2 linked regions of the Symmachiella dynata genome follow. The protein of the gene in region 1 binds, or shares a complex with, the protein of each later gene. Links are inferred from orthologs where the notes say so. Each region holds a gene or a part of one and is shown on either strand. Other genes may lie near its edges.

What was found.
Region 2: the proteins of pheT (region 1) and pheS are in contact, whole or in part, in a crystal structure (PDB 6P24), measured with the Escherichia coli proteins. The link is inferred for Symmachiella dynata from one-to-one orthologs.

Annotation. Positions count from the first base shown.
Region 1 is NZ_CP036276.1:5,145,516-5,154,025, forward strand. The notes cover bases 2,475-5,443. They hold pheT (phenylalanine--tRNA ligase subunit beta), read right to left. Parts: upstream 4,986-5,443; coding sequence 2,964-4,985; downstream 2,475-2,963. Other genes in these bases: Mal52_RS19535 (hypothetical protein), read left to right, coding at 2,475-2,908. Also shown: Mal52_RS19530 (PhoPQ-activated pathogenicity-related family protein), read left to right, coding at 1-1,255; more of Mal52_RS19535, read left to right, coding at 1,469-2,474; Mal52_RS19545 (c-type cytochrome domain-containing protein), read left to right, coding at 6,071-8,510.
Region 2 is NZ_CP036276.1:5,814,534-5,822,883, reverse strand. The notes cover bases 5,234-8,042. They hold pheS (phenylalanine--tRNA ligase subunit alpha), read right to left. Parts: upstream 7,236-8,042; coding sequence 6,231-7,235; downstream 5,234-6,230. Other genes in these bases: rpmI (50S ribosomal protein L35), read right to left, coding at 7,979-8,042; rplT (50S ribosomal protein L20), read right to left, coding at 7,395-7,757; Mal52_RS21975 (NAD(P)-dependent oxidoreductase), read right to left, coding at 5,234-6,090. Outside these bases: Mal52_RS22000 (beta-propeller domain-containing protein), read right to left, coding at 1-470; Mal52_RS21990 (hypothetical protein), read left to right, coding at 1,047-1,979; Mal52_RS21985 (hypothetical protein), read right to left, coding at 2,111-3,589; Mal52_RS21980 (hypothetical protein), read right to left, coding at 3,743-4,522; more of Mal52_RS21975, read right to left, coding at 5,173-5,233; more of rpmI, read right to left, coding at 8,043-8,179.

The sequences.
Region 1 (8,510 bases):
CTTTCACAAAGATGGCAAACGCCGCGTTGAAGACGACCTGATCGCCTACACTTGGGTGAAATTCCTGGAAACCGGCGATGCCACTTGGCCAGCCCGCAATCCGATGGTCAAGAGCGTTGTCCGTGCGATGGATGCCGTCACCGAACTACTGGCTTCCGACGAAGGGGGCAAGCGGAAGGTCGATGAATACTTCGTTGCCGGCGGCTCCAAGCGAGGCTGGACAACTTGGTTGGTGGGAGCGGTCGACAAACGTGTCGTCGGTATCGCCCCGATCGTGATCGACATTTTGAATCTCGAAAAGTCGATGAACCACCACTTTTCTTGCTACGGTTTCTTTTCACCGTCGGTCGGTGATTATGTCGCGCACAAACTGATGCGGATGGGTGATCACCCCCGCATTGCCGCCCTGCACGGGTTGGTCGACCCTTACAGTTACCGTCATCGTTTGACGATGCCCAAATACGTCATCAACGGAGCAGGAGACCAATACTTTCCTCCCGACTTGTCACGATATTACTTCGATGACCTGATCGGCGAGAAGTACCTACGGTACGTTCCCAACACGGACCATTCCCTGCGAGGCACTGATGCTGTTGAAAGTTTGATTGCCTTCTATTTGACCGTTTTGGCCAAAGAGGAGGGGCCGAAGTTTTCCTGGAAGCAGACTGCTGAAAACACGATCGAAATCAAAACCGTCGACAAACCAGAAAAAGTCCTCCTCTGGCAAGCGACCAACCCCAAAGGCCGTGACTTCCGCATCGAGAGTGTGGGACCGATTTACACCAGCACCGAACTCAAAGACCAGGGAGACGGAGTCTACGTCGCCCACGTGGAGACTCCCAAGGAAGGCTGGACGGCGTTCTTTGCCGAGTTGACCTACGACGTCGGCATGCCCGTACCACTGAAAGTCACCACGAACGTCGGCATCACGCCCGATACATTCCCATTCGCCGACAAAGATCAGACGTTGCCGACATCGCTGACGCTGAAATTCATCGCTCCCAATCAGCAAGCGATCGACACGATCAAAAAAGCAATGAGCTCCCCACAGATGAAAGCGGTCGGCGACGATCCGCGATTGAAGGTCGATGAAAAAACCGACAAAGGACTTGTCGTTACCTTCAATTGGGTTCCCAAGGGAGAATGGGACGACGGAGCTCGGTCCATCGCCGATTACCTGAAAAACCTCGGCTGCGACGACTTCCAATACCAACTCGAATCCGGCCGGCCGTTTGGCGATAAAAAGTCTGAGTAATAAACTGTATAGCCAAATGACACGGGCCCCCAAATTCCGGTTTGGGGGCCTTTTTTCATGGTATATGTAAGATCGCCCTCAAGACGCAGATACTCCTGGCAACTGAATGCTTGATTCCGCCACCGGTTTAACTCGGAATTTGTTGAATCGTGCGTATTTCTTTCATAGGATAAGACAAATCGGGCCCCATCCTGGCGCTAAGGATACTCCCATATGGCTAGTGAACAGAACCCACAATTCCAGACGCTTCGCCTTTGGTATTTCGGAGTCGTGGTTGTTTTGATAATTGCGGTACTTATCGTGGCACCGTGGGCAGCGGGTGTTCCACCTAGCGGCTACATTGCCGAAGCAGATTTACCTGATGGATCCATCCTCTCGCTACGTGCGGTGACTTACGGCAAGCACCATGAATTGCCCTTGGAGAGTTTGGATAATTCGCTGTTGCCTTCATTCGGATTTAGAAAAACGCCCGATTCCTTACAGCGCGAGACCGGCGCGAATTCGATTGTTTTGTGGTTTTCTCGACGGAACCGAGAAACGGGAGAAGCGATGGGGTTTGACTGGTGGCAACGCTGCTCAGCAGTGGATGTGAATGGATGGGTCGTCAAGGACTTCGTTCCCCACCAGGAATTCTTTTCAGATAGATTCTGGGATGGTTCAAACTCAGGCGGCCAATGGGGAGGGGACCGTCCGCTCCAAAGCATTTCAACTGGCGAATATGATATTGTCGTTGCGAGCAGCATGTTGCCAAGTTTTCGCACAGCTGGGACGTCATTCACGCTACAAGTCCACAATACAACGGGAAAAGTTGTTGCGGAGTTTGAAGTTCCATCCCCGGGAGTGGCGAAGAACTCCACTTGGGTTCCGAAAGCATTGCCTATCACGAAATCGACAGGCGATCTTTCAGTGTCACTCAAGGATTTGAAATTGGAACTTCCACATCAGCCGAAGGGATACGCACTGAATGCGTTTGCCGATGTTAGCATGCCGAGCGATGACCGATCTGCTCAATGGCGTTTAGAAAATGTGCACCTGGAAGATGAGTTGGGAAACGTCAGCGACGTCTATGACTGTATCCTGTCACCATTGGAGCCCGCGTGGAAAGTGGTCGCACGATTGGCTCGCAGGGAAGACGCGCCGCCACTGCCGATTGAAACTTGGAATGCTGGCTCAATCCCCCTCCCAGCGGACGGTAAGGTGAAATCGCTACATTTATCTGGTTCCGTAGGTGGCGCTAGCATTGGCGTCGAATCGATCGGCGGCGCCGGCCAAGTGACCTATAAGGAACTGGGCGCCAATCTTGGTCGGCAAAGGCATTTTCACGATTCAGGAGTTTGGGTCAACGAGAAAAATGTTAGAATTGAAGTGGAGTTAGCTACTGATGGCAATCAACACCTGCGAACAATCAAATCTGATATACCCCATCTGGTGCTGAAACTGCCCCTACTCACACGGCTTCAGGAATTGCGAATTCTGGGTCTCGACAACTTGAATCAACAAATTCCGGGGAAAGTTACCGAGGAGGAAGGTAAGACGTACTGGTTTTTCGAACCCTCACCGGGATCTACGTCGATTGACGTGAAATTCATTATAACGAACAAACGCGAAGTCGAATTTATCGTCGCGCCGCCTGCAATCGCAAAGCCAAACTAGCGAATACGCTCGGCGATAATATCTCGAAGCGGCTTCTGGGCTGGCGACTATTCGCTTAGCCGCGCAGTTCCGCTCCCAATTGCTCCCGGCAAGCGGCGATGACTGCTTGTTGCGAGGCATCGACTTCTTCGGCGGTCAGCGTGCGGTCTGCTGCGCGGTAGCGGGCTGTGAGCAGGTAGCTCTTTTTCCCGGTCGGGATTTGCTTGCCGCGAAACTGGCTGTCGAATCGCAAATCTTCCAACAGCGGGCCGGCGGCCGCTTTGACGGTTTGTGCGACCTGCTGCCAGGTCGTCGCATCGTCGAGAATGAAATTCAAGTCTCGGTCGCTGGATGGATATTGCGGCGTGGGGACGAATTGCGGGGTGAGGTCCGCTGTGCGGTCCAACATACCGAAATCCAACTCCGCCACCGTCACATCGTCGCGCAGATTCAACTTGTCTTTAATATCAGCGGCGATTTCTCCCAGCCAACCCCACAACTGGCCGTTGAGCAAGACCTCACAGCCCCGCCCCGCAGCGAAACTTGGGAGCTCGCACGGACGAACTTCGACCAGCGATTGGTGATTCACCGCCTTGGCCAACAATTCGACGATCCCCTTCACATCGAAAAAGGAATCGCCGCTGACGAGTGACAGTCGTGTCGGCTCCCCACTTCGATCACCCGGAGATGCGGCGAGATAGACGTTGGAGATTTCATACAACCGTGCATTGAACGTGCCCCGTTTTTCATTTTCGCGGCGCGATTGCAGCAAACTGGGAATCAGACTTTGTCGCAAGATGTTTTCCCGTTTGCGCGACGAATGTTCCACGCGCAGCGGTTCGCCTTCCCCAGTCGGACGGAACAGCGCGAGTAAATCGTCGTCGACGAAAGTCATCGTGATCGACTCGAAATAACCGTTGCCGTTGAGCGCGTTGTGCACGCGGTCGGCGACATGGTCGAAGACCCGCTTGCTGCTGGCGGTCAGCGGCACGAGCACGTCTTCGGGAATCTGTTCATATCCATAAATGCGGGCAACCTCTTCAATTAGGTCGATTTCCCGTGTCAAATCACGCCGCCAGGAAGGCGGAACGAATCGACAAGAGGCGGCGCTCGCTTCGCCCTGCAGTTCCAATCCCAGGTCGGTGAGAATGCGGACGACCTCGTTTGGTTCGACGTCGATTCCCAGGATTCGCGAAATTTGCGAAAAACGCAATTCGACCGGGTCGCTGTTCGGCGTCCGCCCCGCACCGGTAACCACGGCTCCTTCCAGCAGTTCCCCACCGGCCAGTTCCAAAATCAATTCCGCACAGCGACGACTCGCCCAGTCCATGCCGTGAGGATCGACGCCGCGTTCGAAACGATACGACGAGTCGCTATGCAGATTCAGCACGCGGGCAGTATTGCGAATCGACAGCGGGCGAAAATCGGCGACCTCGATGAGTACATTGGTCGTTGCAGCGCTGATCTCGGTTTCCAGTCCGCCCATCACGCCGGCAATCGCCACCGGTCGGTCGGCGTCGGCGATGATGCACATCTCCGGCTGCAGTTCATAATCGCGTTGATCGATCGCCGTCAGTTTTTCCCCCGGCTGCGCGCGGCGAACGACAATCCGGCCTTCGTGTAGCTTATCCATGTCGAATGTGTGCAGCGGTTGTCCGCACTCCATCAACACGTAGTTCGATATGTCAACAATGTTGTTGATCGGACGAATACCGAGTGTCTCCAACCGGCTCTTCAGCCAATCCGGACTCTCCGCCACTTTCACGCCCCGCACGACGCGGGCGATATATTGCGGGCACAGGTCGTCACATTCGATCTCAACTGACGTCGCTTCGGCCGTTTTGGCCGCCGATTCACTCGGCTGGGCGTCGGGAATTGTGATTGGTTTGTCGTACAGCGCCGCAATTTCGCGAGCCACACCGAGATGCCCCAGACAATCGGGGCGATTGCTGGTGACTTCCAGGTCGATCCCCAAATCCTCGGGAAACGCCTCGGTCCCTTCGAGGTTCAAACCGGAAAGGGTCAACTTGTCGGTCAAATCATCGGCCGACATCTCGAGGGGGACGTATTCTTTTAACCAATTCCAACTGACGATCATAATGAGGCTTGAGGCTTGAGGCTTGAGGGGACAGGCTTGAGGGTTGGCCAATTTAAGTGGAGACGTACGTCGACAACGTACACGAATGAGCTACTTTATCGGGTCATCGGCCGCTGAACAATGGACTCGATTCAAGTCGTGTTGAGTAGGCTGGCTACGAATTTGGCCCCTGCGACTCTCTGAAATCGTCCTCAGCCATCCTACGATCAGTATCAAACCGAAGAATATCAATTGATCCCAGATCCTGTACAACTCTTGAAGATTTGACGAAAGTGTGTTAAGAGTCGGGATTCCATTGTTTTTCGATAGAACACAACAGAAGCTGGCGGAGGAGCGATTCGCGAATGGGTACGAAGAAGACAGGCAAAGGTCGGCGGAAAATCGGGCGAAAAAAACGGCGTATGCGCAGCAAGATCCGTCACCGTAAAGGCTAATTCCGGCGGTACTTTGTTCTTTTGTGGGCAGAACCTGTCGGCGCCGCACCGGTGGCCCCGGCTCCTCGCTTTTTGACCTGCCGCGCAGCCTCCAACACGCTTGCATCGTTTGGAGGCTGCTGCACCGGTCCTTTGAGACCTGCGGGTCAGACAATCAGCATGTCGTGCGAAGATTCTTCGCGCCGACAAGGGGAACGTACGCCCCGAGGAGCACCCTTCAGCGTGTGCATGCGGCGGTGCATTGCCGTTGACGCGACAACCGGTCACCCGTTTGCATCGCTGATTTTCAACAAATCCCACGCCCTGCCCCCCTGGGTGCCTCCCGCATCGGTTCGTCCGGCATGCAATGGATTTTCTCTAGAATCCAGGCAGCACGGCCGATCTCAGGCTGGAATCCGGTTGGTTTGATCTGGTAAACTGGAGAACGTGCCGATGACAATCGGCTTTCGCTAAGATCTGCCGCCTATGGCTGTTGTGACGAGCGAAACACTCCGTCGCTGGGCAACTCAGCGGCATCGATCACACCAGATTTTTCCATCCATACCTAGCAATCTTCGCCCGCAGAATCGTTTGATTCGACACAATCACCGAATGCGGCTGGAGATTATTGCCAGTATTTGCGGATGACATTCAATTGGGGAGCGTCAAGCCATGCTGTGGACACCTAAGCCAGTTCAGTTGTCCGTTGTGATTGCCGGAGTTGTCTGCATCGCCCTTGCAGGTCCGCTCTCCGCCGCAGAACCAACCGCGCGCGAAAAGGCCGCGACTCTCAAGCAGCAAGCGGATGCCGCCGCCGCCAAGGTCACTGCCGCCAAGAAAGCTGCTAGCAAAATCGCATCGCAGGAAAAGACGTTGGCCAAGGCTGCGGACGCTGCACGCGACGCCGCCTCGAAGGCTGCCGAAGCTGCTAAAAAAGCAGCCGACGCACTGATCACCGCGCAAGAAGCCTTAAAGAATGCACAGGCCGGAACAGTCGCCGCCCAAAAAGCCGCAAAGACGAAAAACCAGGAAGTGCAAACCGAACTGGCCAAACTTCAGCCACTGATCGATCAGGAAATCGTTGTCGAATTAACCGCCGTGGCCGCCGAAGCAGAAACGCGTCGCGCCGCAGCGGAAAAGGTCTTCCAAGCCTCCAACGAAAAACTAAAGGCTCTGCAAACCGCCTTGCAAGCCGCAAAGACAGTTGAGCGGAAAGCCAAGGCGGATCTTGCAGCCGCTGAAAAAGACTTGCCGACCAAAACCGAGGCTGCCAAGAAAGCCACCGAGGCCAAAACCGCTGCCGATGCCGCTGCCAAGGCAGCCGCCGACGCACTCAAAGTCGCCACTGATGCCAAAGCCGCCGCCGAGAAAGCCGCTCAAATGACCGCCGCAACGGCCAAGGCCACCGCCGGGACAGCGGCCAGCGCCGCCGCCGCAGCAGCAACGGCTCCTGAAAACAAAGAATTGGCTGAACTCAAAACGCTCACAGAAAAAGTCGCCGCCAGCACCGCCGCCGCTGCCAAAGCGGATGCCGAAAAAATCACCGCCGCGACCGCTGCCCTCGCAGCAGCCGAAAAGAAAAATAAGGACGCTCAAACCGCTGCCGCAGCAGCAACAAAAGCCGCCACCGACGCCACGGCTGCCGTAACCGCCGTAACGGCCCAGATTGAGACACTCAAAACTACGGTCGCCAAAGCCGCTGAATCAGTCAAGAAAGCGGATGCGGACGCTCAACCGGTCAGAGACGAAACGGCCAAATTGCAGTTGGCGCTCAACACGATCACAACCGAACACGTCAACAAGCTACAAGCCTCGCAACGGGCAATGGTCAAGACCGACCAGTTTGTGATGTTCTCGGAACAAGTCGCTCCCATCTTCGCCAAACGCTGCCTCGCCTGCCACAACGCGCGGACGGCCAAAGGTCGTTACAACATGGAATCGTTCGCCGGCATCATCAAAGGAGGAGAACAGGGAGATACGGTGCTTCCCCACGATGGCGAAAACTCCAACCTGTTCTTGCTGATCGAAGATGGTTCGATGCCCGAAGACAGCGACCCGCTGACTGATGAAGAAATCGCCATCGTCAAAAAATGGATCGACCTGGGCGCCGTGATCGATGCGGGCGTCAGCCCGGACGCTTCGCTGGCAACGATTATTCCCAAATTGCCACAACCCGCATCCCCCGAATCGTATCGCGTGCCGATGCCGATTACGGCCCTGCGTTACAGCCCCGATGGAAAGACATTGGCCAGCGCCGGATATCATGAGGTGCTGCTATTCAATGCCGCCGACGGCAAACGGACAGCCCGCATCGGCAATCTGGCCGAACGCGTTTACGGAATCGACTTTGCCCCCGATGGAAAAACAATTGCCGTCGCTGCCGGCACACCCGCGCAGATGGGTGAAGTCAAATTGTTTGATGTCGCCACCGGAAAACTGCTACGCGATTTCGTCACATCGCAAGATTCTATCTACACCGTAAAACTCAGCCCCGACGGAACGCGTCTGGCCGTGGGTGGTGCCGACCGGGCGATTCGTGTCTTCGAAGTCGCCACTGGAAAACAACAGTTGATCATCGAGGACCATGCCGACTGGGTGATGGACCTCGCCTGGTCGCCTGACGGTGCTAAACTCGCCTCCGCCAGCCGGGACAAAACCTCCAAAGTCTTCGATGCCGTTAAAGGAGACTCACTCGTCACCTTCTCGTCCCACGGAGAACCAGTCTTCGGCGTCGCTTTCAGCGGCGACAACAAGCAAGTTATCACCGCCGGCCGCGACAAAAAAATCCGTATCTGGAACCCCGAAAACGCCAAACAAATTCGAGAGATCGCTGGCTTCAGCAACGAGATCAATGAAATCGTCGTCACACCCGAAGGGAAAATCTTCAGCTGCGGCGCCGACAAACTAGGGCACGAGCATACCCTAGCCGACGGCAAGGCCGTTCACGAATTCAAAGGCCATAATGATTGGGTCTACACAATCACCTACCACCCCGGCACCAAGCGAGTCGCCACCGGGAGCTACGACGGTGAAATCCGCGTTTGGAACGCCGAAGACGGCAAGAGCTTACTGAATTTCATCGCCGCCCCCGGCTACAAACCGCCCTCAGCCA
Region 2 (8,350 bases), 670 kb from region 1 along the record:
GACTTGACGACTTCTCCCTGGCTGTTGATCACCAAAGCGCGCGGCTTGGGCCCCAACTCGGCAAGCAGATACTTGCCATTGGGCAACGGTTGTACGGTGCTGGTTTCTTTTTGCTGGGCCTTGTATTGAAAAACAATCTCTTTGGTTTCGCGATCGACTTCCACAATGCCACCGCTGGGAAATTCTTTCGTCCCATACAGCGCCAGCAACACGTTGCCATTGGGCAGCACCCAGCCATCACTAGCCGGCATCTCAAATTTCCATTCCACCTCCCTATCTTCACCAACAATCACAGCTTGATTGGCAAGACCGACCCCGAGAAAAGAATGCTGAACGGCAGCGTCCTCCGCCGCACACGCCAACTCCCCGTACATGCTCAACGTGATGAAAGTGGCAACCGCCAGCAATAAGCTGCTCCAGCAGAGAAATAAACGGCTTTGCATCGCGTCAGTGGCAGCGGATTTTTTCATCACGGGTTGGCTCCTAGGGATCAAAAAAGAAAGTTCTCAAAGTATAAAGGAACACGACTCAACTGACACACAAATGTGGCTTGCGGGTCATGGGCGGCAGATTTGCCGCCCCCAAACGAAAAAAGGACTCACGCCAAATCGACGTAAGTCCTTTCACTTAAAGTGCCCAAGAGAGGACTTGAACCTCCACGGGATTTAACTCCCACTAGGCCCTCAACCTAGCGCGTCTGCCAATTCCGCCACTTGGGCTGCTGGGGGGCTGATTACTAACCTCCCCCAATTAAACGAGTTGTGGTTTTTTGTGCGGCTTTTTTTGCTGTGAGGGAATCGCAAGCATCGCACCTGGTTTGTGTGCCTGCTTGGGTAGCAAAGCGCACACCTGTTCACATAACCACGAGTTGAACAGGTCGCGGGCATTATACAGCCTCGATGCGTCGGATTCTAGCGTTGCAGCATGCGAATTCGGCCAAGATATCACCGATTGACACTCCTTTTTATCTGCCGTACACTCCCGCTCCCTTTTCCCCAGCCTCTCGCCCGTTTTGGCGAAATTTTGCCTCACCAGTGGATGTTTCGATGCACTCTGTGAGCTCCCTTTGGTTGCTAGTCATTACGTGCAGCTTAACCGGCTGTCACGTGTTTGATGATGCGCCGGATGATGCCTCTGGACCGGAGAAAAGCAAACTTCCTCCCATCACGGCGGCGCCCAACGCAATCGAGCTGGAAATCGGACACATTCGCCGCCCGATCGACGACCCGCTCATCGGCGAACGGCTGTGGAATGATATCAACCAAGTCGTGGCGGGCGATGAGGAGATGAGCTGGCAGCGGATCCGAGACAACGGATTTCGCGTAGGCATCGCCGCCGCCCAACCGCCCGACTCTCTGGTCACACTGCTGCAACCGCCAGCCTCAAGATCGGGAGCCTCCTGGACTCCCAGCCCCACAAAGTTACAGTCGGTGGTCGTTCGCGACGGCACGCCGACGGAAGTAACGGCCAGCCCTTATTTCACTCGTTGTAAAGTTGCAGTTGCTGAAGGGGCGGAAACGACCTATCGCGAATTTGAATTGGCGCAGGGAAAATATCAGATCACAGCTCGCAAGACTCAAGACGGTTGGGTCGAGTTGGAAATTGTGCCAGTGATGTATCACTCTCACGCAACACCCCGTTTCACTGCCGCTGCCGCCGGAAGTTACACTTTGCAGCACGGCCAGAAGCGGAAGATCTTTCACCCGAATCGTTTTCAGGTGCGGATGATGGTTGGAGAATGGGTCGTCATCGGCGGCAACCGCGACCAACCCGGCACGTTGGGGCATCAATTCTACTTCGGGACCGAAGCGGATGACCAACAACTGCAAGAGTATCGCCGCCGCACTCAACAGAAAGCGGCCGATCCGTCGGGCGAAAGCGTCTCCTTAGCCGCAGATGAAGATCTTGCGACGGAAGGAGATTTTCAACGACTACTTGTCGTACGAATCGCCAACATGAAGCCCGCCGTCATGCATTAGATGGGCGGTGTTGAGAGCTGGGATCTCGTGCTACTGGGATGCCATTCAGCCGCAGGTCGAAAAAAGCCTCACGCAAAGCCGCCAAGCTCGCAAAGTAGTATGCTGTGTTGAACGGTCCACTGTAGCGGATCCTACTGTGACTTCATCCGCCATCGCTGCCAGATCCGCCAACCGTACCACATCCCACCAACGCCGCAAAACGCGGCCACTCCAAACGCTGGTGCCCCGACTCCCCATAGTCCGGCAGCAGCGAATGCTGCCGCGACGACAAAGAAGATCAGGGCACATGCGATTGCCTTTTTCTGTGACGGTTGTTCCGGTTCTCTTCGGAGAGCTTCCCATTCCTTACGGCGAATTTCCCGTTGGGAATACGTTAGCCAGTTCTCTTGGATTTCTGCCGGGAACATGTTACGGATGAAATCTATGATCTCATCTTGCTCAAATTGTTGATAGCCATCAACGTTTATTTGGATTTCACCCGTAACCCCCGAAATAAAGACATTCCGCGCCGCACGTACGCCCCATTGGACTCGGCTCACATCGTCGCTACGTATCGATTCTCGACCGATGCAACCTTGCTGGACAATTCCCGTTTTGGAAAGATACAGTCGTGCGCGAACGCTTGAGATTATCACAAAAATCCCACCTGCGACGGCCCCGCCCCAAATGAATGCCATAGAGATTAATGCGCCAATCGATCCAGGCTCGGAATCGAGCATCTCAAAAATTGCACTTACTGTTGAGAAGATTCCTATGACGCTGCAGAGAACGACGATTAATAGACCTTTGAAGATATAACTTTGATCACTGCGAAAGGTCCGAGTGTCTTCCTGAACTGTGATGTCCTCATCGCCCTGAGACTTCATTATGGATTTCGGGCCATCGATCACAGGAAAAACTCGCATCAACAACAATTGGCCTACCGTCCCACAGAGGAAGCCTACCAATAGCGAGAAGACTGTTTGCTGACCGAATGCGTACAAGCTGGACAGAATCGCGGTGGCAAAAAACAACAGCGCAGCTGCGGCAGTCGTGATGCGAATGAGATATTGCGGCGAGCGGTTACGCTGCGGTTCACTACGGCAAAATATGTCCCACCCTTGTTGGATCTCCGCAGGAAACTGGCGGCGGACGTAGGCGATGATTTCTTTACCATCCCGAATCGGGTATTCGTAGAAATTGATCGTGAGCGTTGCCGTAGCCGTTTGGAGCCGAATCCTTCTTTTACCGCTTTCGTTCCAAATCAGTCTCAAAACATCAACGTTTTGAATCGACGATGTCTTTCCAGTCCAAGCTCGTTTCGCGATGCTATCCGGAGAAAGAATCAGGCGATCACGGAAATACGAGAGAACCTGAAACAGACCGATCGCAATACTACAGCTCCAAAAAATAGCTGAAAATAAGCGGAGACCACCCGCATCAGAATCGGGGATTGTGGTCCCCACAAAAGCCACGTAATAACAGGCGATCGCTATGGCGCCGCAATAAATGGTTTGGCAAATGCCGAACCATAGATGTTGCCGGTCAATCCGATAACAGCGTGTCGTGGTTGCATCTCCGTCGCGCTCGGAAACCACTTGGGGGTACCTCCGCTTTTTATTGCCTGTCACATTATGTGACTCCTACTAGGCAAGGCAAAAAAACGAAATAAATGCTGCGAAAAATCACAAAAGTGGTTCGCACAGCCCACCGGATTCCTACCGTTTTCGCCAATCCGCCGCAACGTTGTGCGCGGGTCTCCTGACCCCGCACTTGAGGTAAGCTTACGAATCTTCGACCAAAAAGTCCAAGGTTGCGTTGGGCTCAAAATGAAAAGCCAATCGATCTCCAATGTGGGAGAGTGGCCGCCAAGCTGGAGTCCCGGGACCTTCGAGATAGAATTCGATTATTGAGTTCTCGTAAGTAGCGACCGGTGCAAGTACTGCGGACGAGTTAAAGTTGTCGTCCAAAAATCGCCTCAGGCAGTCGATTTCGTCGATGAGGTTGCCATCTTTTACCGCTAGAATCGCCTCATGCAGCAGGCGTGGCCGCCGTGGATTTTTCCCGAGAACATGCAAGGGAGCCAACCACTGGGTTAGCCAAACGGCTTCGCCTGCAGTGATCGGCTTTATCGCATCCAAGCCAGGGAGAGCCGACGTTGCTGTATTGCATTCCGTGTAGACACAAGAAGGGATCAATGGAATCCCGTGCGTCGCAACATACGGTGGTGGCGAAAACTCCTCGGGTTCTCCGAAGCCTTTCGACGCGTCGTTCCACGCGTCAAACATTTGGCTAAAAGCGGGGAAGAACGCAACGAAGTCGCCGAACCGTCGAATGCAAATCCATCCACCTGCCGCGCATCCCGTGTTCCCACATTCCGCACAGACAATGACTTGCGTCGGATCAGCATGGAACTGCACATAGTCCAGTGCGTTAACCAGACAGGTGACCCCGGCATAGACCGCCTGCGTACTAAACCGTTCCCCGCTCGATGAAGTGAAATCTAACTCAACGTCTCGAATGTTAAGTTTGTCGACAATCCACCATTGAGGCGTCGGTTGCATCGGATTAGAGCCTTGACCGCATGGTTACCGTTTCCGCCACAACGTTGTGCGCGGGTCTCCTGACCCCGCACTTAACCGGACCGTAGGTCTCCCGTCACATGACAATGCGTTTCAACATCCGGACAAGCAGGTCTGCCATGCGCTCTTTAAATACCACTACCGTATACGACCTCGCCACGCATTCAAATGGGGAAGGGCGAAACCAACAGACATTACGTTGTAGGTCTCGCCAATGGTCTGGGGTGTAATAAGCCTCATAGGGTCCGGCTGTACACACAGCTGACCCTACTTTTGCGGTGGGGTGCCAGTTAGCCGCAGGACAAAAAAGCCTCACGCAAAGCCGCCAAGTTCGCAAAGAAATTTGCGACGTCGATGCGCTTAGGCATCAGCTTGCGTAAATCGCGTCCAACTGACGGAAACAATTCTCTCACAGAAACGGCATCCCCGCCACGCCGCCATCGATCATGAATGAGATGATCCCCGTATCGCCTTTGCGATCTTGGCGGCTTTGCGTGAGTATTATTCCATCGCTCGGAAGTTGTGCGCGGGTCTCCTGACCCCGCACTTAACCGGACCGTAGGTCTCCCGTCACATGACAATGCGTTTCAACATCCGGACAAGCAGGTCTGCCATGCGCTCTTCAAATACCACTACCGCTTTCGCCAATCCACTCCCGACATCTCAGCCAGCGCCAGTTGCAACGCATGCGTGCCGTCGCGGCCGTGGCCGGTGGCTTGGACGGAGAGATATAGCTGGTGCGCCAGCGCCAAGCCGGGGAGGCACAGGCCCATCCGTTTGGCTTCGGCCAGGGCGATGCCCATGTCTTTGATGAAGTGCTCGACGAAGAAACCGGGGTCAAAGTTGTTGTCCATGATGCGTGGGCCGAGATTCGACAGCGACCAACTTCCCGCTGCACCCGTCGCCACCGATTGCAAAACCGTTGGCAAATCCAAGCCCGCTTTGTGACCATACAGCAACGCTTCGCAGACGCCGATCATGCCGCTGGCGATCAGCGTTTGATTGACCATTTTCGTGTGCTGCCCGGCGCCGGCGGGGCCTTGATGCACGATCGTTTTGCCCATTGCTTCCCAACAGGGATTCAGCGCTTCGACGACTTCTTTGTCGCCGCCGATCATGATCGACAACCGCGCCTCTTTCGCACCCACGTCGCCACCCGAGACCGGGGCATCAACGCTGTGCACGCCTTTCGCTTGCGCGGCTTCGGCGATTTCAATGGCTAGCGACGGTTCGCTGGTGGTCATATCCACCAGCACGTTGCCCGCCTTTGAACCGGCCAGTGCGCCGTCTTCGCCCAACATCACTTCCCGCACATCGCTGGGAAAACCAACAATCGTGAAGATCACATCCGAGGCTTCGGCAACTGCTTTGGGCGAATCGGCCCAGACAGCCCCTTTGGCAATCAGCGCGTCGGCTTTGCTTTTCGTGCGAGTATAAACGGTGGCTGCGAAGCCGGCGTCGATCAGGTGCCCGACCATACTTTGGCCCATTACACCGGTGCCGATCCAACCCACTTTTGTCGTGCCGGGAGCAATTGTTGGTACACTCATCGTTGGTATCTCCTTTGAACCGACTTGTAGTTAAACCCGCTCGCTAAGTTTCTGTAGGGCAGGCTCCCGCCTGCCGCGAATGATGACGGCAGGCGGGAGCCTGCCCTACTTTATGTTCAACGTTCGACGGTCACAACTTGTTAAAACTGCTGCAGGAATTGCACGTCGTTGGTGTAAAACTCGCGGATGTCGGGGATGTTGTGCCGTCGCATGCAGAACCGTTCCACACCCATACCGAATGCGAAGCCGGAGTATTTCTCAGGATCGTAGCCGACTGAACGCAGGACATTCGGATCGACCATCCCCGCGCCGCCAATCTCCAACCAATCATCGCCCCAGCTCATGTCGACTTCCACCGAGGGTTCGGTGAAGGGAAAGAACGAGGGCCGAAAGCGGACATGCACGTCATGCCCCAAGTAAGTTTGCGCGAACAACCGCAACACGGTTTTCAGTTCGGCCATCGTCACCGATTCGCCGATCATCAAGCCTTCCATTTGATGGAACATGCAGGAGTGCGTGCGATCCATCGTGTCGGGGCGGTAGACGCGGCCCAACGAAATAATACGAATCGGCGGCTCGGTCTGTTCCATCACGCGAATCTGCACGGTCGATGTTTGACTGCGCAATAACAACGGCCCGCCGGCCGCGGTCTCTGCCGTTGCTAGATAGAAATTCTCCAGCGGGTCCCGAGCCGGATGGTCGTCGGGGATGTTGAGTGCTTCGAAGTTGTGGTGTTCGTCCTCGATCTCAGGACCGGAGGCGACGGTGAATCCCATCCGCCCCATGATCTCTTTGAATTCATCAATCGTCTGCGTCAGGGGATGCCGGTTCCCCAATCGCGGCACCGCACCGGGCAGGGTGATGTCGAGCCCTGCGGCAGTCGTTTTCGGGGCTGAGAGCTGTTTCTTGTATTCATCGTAACAGGCGGTCACTGCTGTTTTGACTTCATTGAACAGCTTGCCTAGGGCAGGGCGGTGTTCCGGGTCTGCCTTACCTAATAACGATTGCAAATCGCGGAGCCGGCCCTTTTTGGCGCCAAGAAACTCAACCCGAATTTTTTCCAAGACTTCAGGAGAAGTCGCTGCTTCAATGGCAGCTTTTGCCTCCTGAGCGTACTCGTCGAATTTCTGCTTGACGGATTCCATCAGAGGTTTGGCCGTTTTGATGAAGGTTTACGGAAATCGGAGGGAGATATCATGGGACCGAAATAAATCGATCCCCGCGCGTCTTTGCAGGCGGCGGGGACCGAGGAATTGCGTGTTCGGCAAATGAGCATGATGACCAGCAAGTAGCCGGCAGCCGGTTTAAGCGGCAGCAGCGACTTGAGCCTGTGCCAGTTCGACCAGTTCGTCGAAAATCTGCGGCTCGTGGATGGCCAACTCGCTGAGCGATTTGCGGTTCAGGGCAATCTCGGCTTTGAGCAAGCCGTTGATAAACCGGGAATAGCTCATGCCCCGACTGCGGCAAGCGGCGGTGATCCGCGTGATCCACAGTCTGCGCATATCACGTTTCCGCACGCGGCGATCGCGATACGCAAATGCCCGTGAGCGGACGAGGGTTTCCTTGACCGTACGGGTCAAGTTTTTACGGCCCCCGAAATTACCGCGGGCCTCTTTGAATAACCGTTTTTTGGCACGCCGACGAGCGGCGCCTTTGCGAACTCTCATGACTCTAAACTACCTGTTGTCTAAATTGTGCAGCGATGTGGCTCGAGCGGATTTCCGGGAGTGCGTCCCGGCCCATAGATCTTCTGTATTGCCCAGCATGAATTGCCCAGGGGAAATTCCCCCCGCAAAATTGTTCTGCAAAGGCGAAGCGAGCCTTGGCGCCTTGTCCACCAAGGTGGCCCGCCTTCAATCCAATACGGCAATTCTGAACACGTGCGTCGTTAACTGCTTGGCCGCAAAGCGGCTTGGATCAGCTTCGCCTCGGCGCCGACGAGCACACCATCCTGGCGCAAATCGCTTTTACGCTTCGAGGTCTTTTTCCCTAAGATATGTCCACGAAAAGCCTTGCGATGCTTGGCTTTCCCTGTAGCAGTCACTTTGAACCGCTTCTTAATTCCCTTGTGTGTCTTCTGCTTGGGCATGATCCCGCCGCCAGAGTCTATGAAAAATTGGTTTGAATATCTTCAGAAGTCGCGGATTATAGCGGACTTCCGTTTCGGAAAGCCAGCCTGCGCGTGCAAAAAAACGTCTGCCGCTCGAGGAATCTCTAGCTGGACCCCGAAAATCACCCCGCAATGATCCATCTGATCGGC